2 regions of the Stenotrophomonas sp. 01N47 genome follow, and region 1 is predicted to be linked to the other one. Evidence: predicted binding sites of a transcription regulator. Region 1 holds the regulator's gene; the other holds the start of a gene.
What was found. Region 1 encodes FliA, which starts transcription of late flagellar genes. Its sites were predicted from a motif close to TAAAGTTTNNCNNNCNNNGGCCGATAA; they were not measured.
Positions count from the first base shown of each region.

Region 2: the regulator FliA is predicted to act here: its motif matches at 1,390-1,416, upstream of AC1DKR_RS13455 (methyl-accepting chemotaxis protein).

Region 1 covers NZ_JBFTQU010000005.1:26,734-29,939, forward strand. Annotated here, with positions in the region: gene flhF (flagellar biosynthesis GTPase FlhF) at 1-699, shown strand, start outside; gene AC1DKR_RS09960 (MinD/ParA family ATP-binding protein) at 686-1,573, shown strand; gene AC1DKR_RS09965 (RNA polymerase sigma factor FliA) at 1,570-2,313, shown strand; gene cheY (chemotaxis response regulator CheY) at 2,333-2,725, shown strand; gene AC1DKR_RS09975 (protein phosphatase CheZ) at 2,725-3,206, shown strand, end outside.
Region 2 covers NZ_JBFTQU010000005.1:783,806-787,011, forward strand. Annotated here, with positions in the region: gene AC1DKR_RS13455 (methyl-accepting chemotaxis protein) at 1-1,359, opposite strand, end outside; gene AC1DKR_RS13460 (hypothetical protein) at 1,503-2,375, opposite strand; gene AC1DKR_RS13465 (hypothetical protein) at 2,895-3,206, opposite strand, start outside.

The DNA.
Region 1 (3,206 bases):
CGCGGCCTGATGCTGGGGCTGATCTCGCGCAAGCTGCCGATCGCCCCGGTCGATCCGATGGAGGAAGGCGGTGTGATCGCCCTGGTCGGCCCGACCGGCGCCGGCAAGACCACCACCATCGCCAAGCTGGCCTCGCGCTTCGCCGAAGCCCATGCCGCCCGCGACGTCGCCCTGGTCACCACCGATACGATGCGCATCGGCGCCCGCGAACAGCTGTACGGCTACGGCCGCCAGCTCGGCATCGCCGTGCACGAGGCCAACAGCGGCACCGACCTGGACCAGCTGCTGGAACGCCTGAAGGACTACAAGCTGGTGCTGATCGACACCGCCGGCCTGGGCCCGCGCGACCGTGCGCTGGCCGCCCAGCTGCAGTGGCTGCGCGCTGCCCGCCAGGTCCGCACCCTGCTGGTACTGCCGGCCAACACCAGCTTCGGCGACATGGACGAGGTGGTCCGCCGCTTCGGCGCGGCCAACCTGCAGGGCCTGGTGCTGAGCAAGCTGGACGAGACCGGCCGCTTCGGCAACGCCCTGTCGGTGGCGGTGGACCACAAGCTGCCGATCACCTGGGTGACCGATGGCCAGGACGTCCCGGACGACCTGCACCGGGCCAGTGCAGCCAATCTTGTACTTCGCCTTGAAGATTTGCGCCGCGCGGCCGATATGCCCTGCAACCCGGAGTTGAACCATGCCGTCGCGTGAGTACGCCAAGCTGACCACCACCTTCCCGCTGACGGCGACCCGCAGCGAGCCGCTCGGCCCTGTGCGCACGATTGCCGTGACCGGCGGCAAGGGCGGCGTCGGCAAGACCAACGTGTCGGCCAACCTGGCCGTGGCGCTTGCGGGAATGGGCAAACGCACCCTGTTGCTGGACGCCGACCTGGGCCTGGCCAACATCGATGTGATCCTGGGCCTGAGCCCCACCAACACCCTGGCCGACCTGGTCGCTGGCCGCTGCAGCCTGGATGACGTGATCATCGAAGGCCCGAACGGCGTGCTGGTGGTACCGGCTGCGTCCGGCCGCCGGCACATGGCCGAGCTGGCCCCGGCCGAGCATGTGGGCCTGGTCAACGTGTTCTCCGAACTGGAGCGCGAGCTGGACATCATGGTGGTGGACACCGCCGCCGGCATCACCGATGGCGTGCTGACCTTCTGCCAGGCCGCGCAGGACACCGTGGTGGTGGTCTGCGATGAACCGGCCTCGATCACCGACGCCTATGCGCTGATCAAGGTGCTGTCGCGCGAACGTGGCGTGGACCGCATCCAGGTGGTGGCCAACATGGTGCGCGACCCCAACGAAGGCCGCGTGCTGTACGAGAAGCTGACCCGCGTCTGCGAGAAGTTCCTCGCCGATGTCTCGCTGAACTACCTGGGCTGCGTGCCGCAGGACGACTGGCTGCGCCTGTCGGTGCAGCGCCAGCAGCCGGTGGTGAAGGCCTATCCGTCCAGCCCGTCGGCACTGGCGATCACCGAGATCGCCCGCCGCACCGCCCGCTGGCAGGCACCGACCGAGCCGCGCGGCGGCGTCGAGTTCTTCCTCGAACGCATCATCAAGCAGCGCGGGGTGGCCGCATGAAAGGCGCCGCCCAGTACAGAGAGGTCCAGCGCACGGCGGCCAACGAGGTCATCGCCCAGCACTCGGACCTGGTGCGGCGCATCGCCCACCATCTGGCCGCACGCCTGCCGGCCAGCGTTGAGGTGGACGACCTGATCCAGGCCGGCATGATGGGCCTGATCGAAGCCTCGCGCAGCTACGACGCCGACCAGGGTGCCTCGTTCGAGACCTACGCTTCGATCCGCATCCGCGGTTCGATGATCGATGAGATCCGTCGTGGCGACTGGGTACCGCGTTCGGTGCACCGCCGTGCCCGTGACGCTGCGGCCACCATCCGCCGCCTGGAGCAGAGCACCGGCCGTGCCGCCAGTGCCACAGAAGTGGCCGCCGCGATGGAGATGCCGCTGCCCGAGTACCTGCGCCTGATGGAGGACGCCTCGCGCGGCCAGGTACTGAGCCTGGAGTCGCGCATTGAAGACCAGGGCGAGCTGGACACCGTCGCCCAGGGCGGCCCGACCCCACAGCAGGTGCTGGAGCGCGGTGAATTCGGCCGCGAGCTGGGCAATGCCATCGGCCACCTGCCCGAGCGCGAACAGCTGGTGCTGTCGCTCTACTACGAGCAGGAACTGAACCTGAAAGAGATCGGCGCAGTGCTCGGCGTGAGCGAGTCGCGGGTCTGCCAGATCCACGGCCAGGCGGTCCTGCGCCTGCGTGGCCGACTGAAGATTTTCGAGGCGGCCGACGCCGGCCTCGAGAGCTGATCAACAAAGGAACTCTGCTTTGAACAAGAACATGCGCATCCTGATCGTCGACGATTTTTCGACCATGCGTCGTATCGTCAAGAACCTGCTGGGCGATCTGGGCTTCACCAATACCGCCGAAGCCGAGGACGGGCATGCCGCGCTGTCGCTGCTGCAGAGCCAGCCGTTCGACTTCGTGGTCACCGACTGGAACATGCCGGTGATGACCGGCATCGAACTGCTCAAGGCCATCCGTGCCGATGCCAAGCTGAAGACCCTGCCGGTGCTGATGGTGACCGCCGAAGCCAAGCGCGAGCAGATCATCGAAGCGGCGCAGAACGGCGTGAACGGTTACATCATCAAGCCGTTCACCGCACAGACGCTGGAAGAGAAGCTCGGCAAGATCTTCGAACGCCTGGCGGCCAGCGCTTGATGGATACCACGGTCGACAAGAGCGCCCTCGCCCTGCGCCTGCAGGAAGCCCTGGATGCACTGGAATCCGGCGACGAGGCGGCGTGGCGCCAGCGCATCGACGGCCTGGTGGCGCTGCGCACCCAGCCGATGATGAGCGGCCTTTCGCGGCTGGCCCGCGAACTGGGCCAGGCGCTGGGCGAACTGCCGACCGTGCCCGATGAAGCCGGCGAGCTGGACGATGCCTGCGCGCGCCTGGACCACGTGGTGGCGATGACCGAACAGGCCACGCACCGCACCCTGGACCTGGCCGAAGAGTGCCGCAGCCTGACCGAACAGCTGCGCGCCGACGGCCTGCAGCCGGGCCAGGACGTGCAGCTCGACCGCATCCGCCACAACCTCACCGAGATCGCCCTGACCCAGAGCTACCAGGACCTGACCGGGCAGATCATCCGTCGCGTGGTGGGCATCGTCCGCCGCGTGCACGAAGGCTTCGGCGCGCT
Region 2 (3,206 bases), 760 kb from region 1:
GATGCTGGATGCACTGGCCTGGATACGGCCGACGATCTGGGTCAGCTGCTCGACGGTCGCATTGCAGTCGTCGCGCATGCGGGCGAACACGCCGTGGAAGTCGCCCTGCATGCGTACGGTCAGATCGCCACGTGAGATCGCCTGCAGCAGGCTCGACACCTGTACCAGGTTCTCATCGGTGGTCTGCATCAACCGGTTCAGCCCGGTCACCATCTCGCCGAAATCATGCTCGAAGCGTGCTTCGTCACCGCGCAGGCTGAAGTCGCCCGCGGCCGCGGCTGTGGCCAGCCGGCGGATCTCGCCGTTGATAGCCGACAGACTCGATTTGGTCTCGTCCATGGCCTGGGTGATCGCCGCCTTCTCGCCCGGCAGGCGATCCATGTCAACCGACAGGTCGCCGCGTGCGTAGTGCTTCATCACCTCGATCAGACGGTTCTGCACCTGCACGTGCGAGCCCACCAGCGCGTTGGTGTCATGCACCATGCGCCCGTAGTCGCCGGGGAAGGCGCTCTCGTCCATGCGATAACCCAGGCTGCCATCATCGTGCTGCCGCGCCATCTCGCCCTGCGCGGCCATCACCGCCTGCAGCTGCCCCTGCATGCGCTGCATGGACTTCAGCAACTGGGTCACCTCGTCATTGCCCGAAGCATCGATGACGTTGTCCAAGCGACCGTTGGCGATGCCATCGGCCAGCTTCACCGCACCCGCCAAGGGGCGGGTCAGGCTGAGGGTGATCGCCCACGCTGCCAGTGCGCCGAGAATCAGGCTGAGCACACCAAAGGCGATGGACAGGGTTCCCGTCCACGCTTCCGTGGCGCGGTATTCCTCACGGCTGCGTTCGGTCAGGGTTTCCTGGTGCCGCAGCAGGCTGGAGATCGCTCCATTCCAGGCCGTGGCCAGACCGTGCTCGGCCAGCAGCTCGGTAGCTGCACCGTCGTAGTCGCCCGCCTTCATCCGCTCGTGCAATTGTTGAGTGGAGATGTCGGTGGCCTTGCGTGCCGCCGCGATCTGCGCCACCAGCGTATCGCCGGTGGCATCGCGGGGAATTTTGACGTACTTGTCCCAGATGCTGTCGTAGGTGCGGCTCAGTTCCTGCGCCCGCTGGTAATCCTTGTCGAACTCCTCGCCGCGCTTGATCACCATCAGGCGACGATGCATCAGCACCGCGTTGTTGGTATCGAGCATGTCGTTCAACAACCGCATCTTGACCATGTTCACGCCCACCACTTTCTCGAACTGGGCGGACTTCAGATGGTTTCCGTACAACACCAGGCCGACAATGGCCAGGATGAACAGCAACAGCAGACCGAAGCCGGCGGAAAGCCGGGATCCCACACGGAGGTTGCGTAAGGCGAGCATCTCAATTCCCTTGATCGTGGCCCTATATCGGTGGCGGCACGACCCGGGGAAACTTTAAGAGCAGTTATTGAAACAACGCCGCGTTAACATAAACGCGTTCAAGCAGAATCTCACCGTGAGGAACTCAGGCCCGTGGCGGGGAATCAGCCACGCAAGCCGATGACGGCATGCCGGGTGAAGAACCGCATCTTCCCCTCGATCGTAAAGTCCGTGCGCCTGATTTCGCCCAACATCATCTCACGCTGTGCTTCGTCCAGCGTGCAAGGCTCCAGAACATTGGCATCCAGCACGGTACCCGGTGGCGTCAGACGTAGCTCGACAATGCAGACATTGTTGTCCATTGGAACACCCGCCGGCCACGCCGTCATCGCGATCGCACGCAGCTCCTCCTGGTACACCTCCCTCTCCGCATATTCGAGATCCGGGTCCGGCCGGTTCGCCGGCAGGTGCAGTGAAGACTGCCTGGGCGTTGCCTTCGGCATCGAACGAACCGCCAGATTGATCAGGGTGTTCTGTGAGGCCGTTACCGCCAAGGCGATCACCAAAGCGGTGTAGCTGACACCACCGGCCTTCTGCAGTTCGGCACGCCGCCGATGCGCGCCTCCATGCCCGGCAAGCACCTTGCGGGCAATCCTCCGGCAATGAGACAGGTACAGGGAATTCGCCAGAATTCCGGCAAGCACGCGGCAGACCAAGAAGACGACTACCGCGAACCATGGCAGACCCATCTGAGTGAACGTGGTCATCGCCAAAGGCGGAACGATGAACCAGATCGTGCCCAGTACGGGCATGCGTCGGAAGAAAAACCATAGTGATGAAAACAGGAACACCGGCCAATGCCAACGTCTCGGCGCCCTGCCGGCAGCGTCGTCCAGCCTCCAGAAATGGCAATAGGTGGAGAACCGGTCCCCAACCACAATCGCCAGCGCACTCTTTTCACTTGGCTCGCCAGCGGCCGAGACAGCGCCTCGCTCCACACCACCCTCTGCACCACCGAAAGTGGGCTCGATCTTCATTCGCACTGATTCTTCATCCAAAAACAAGACGCCATTGATAATCGTTAGAAAGGCTGAGGAAGGTCAAAGTAGGCCGAGCCGGCGGCCACAATCTCAACTTCCTTGTAGAAATCAATCTTTCCAGCCAATTGCGCCAAATCCTCTCGTCCAAAGCCGTCACAGCCCTTCGATGCACGCGTTTCAATTCCTTTAATGGGAAGTGAAATGTGTCGCGGACAACCCAAAGAGCACCCACGACGCGACAACAAAGCAGAGCTCGATGTTCTCCCAGCGTCGATTTAGCAGAAAACGCAGAATCGTAAAAATACTCAACACCGGCAAAGATATCAGTCCAAAATAAAATATAAACCGAACCCATTCTACAAAAAGACCACATGTGGCGCGGGCCACCCCATAGACCCCATCACAACCAATGAAACTTATGTGAAGTATGAAATTTAGAGAAATGAGCAACCATGCAACGAAACATAGAGCCCAAACGGATAGGTACAAAGCCCTCACAACATCAACACTCCACTATTAATCGAAAAAATACATAGAAAACTCATCTTCTATTCCATTCAACAGGAACAACTTTGACCAGTCGACGACAGGCGCCACAGGGCGAAGAACTCCGTATATCCGATCAATCTCAGCGTCAGCCGTATTACCCTTACATCGGCTCCAAATCTCACATCCAGCTATAGGAGACTCCACAAGGCCGGCATCACGACTTCCTTTGGCTTTGGCTGCCGCTGCCAGAGCTCTTTTCTGCGCGCCCTCTGAGCTTCCAGCGATGACTGCAGCCGACAATTCGTTGAGCGCCTTGCCATCACCTCCCGAACCGCTCAC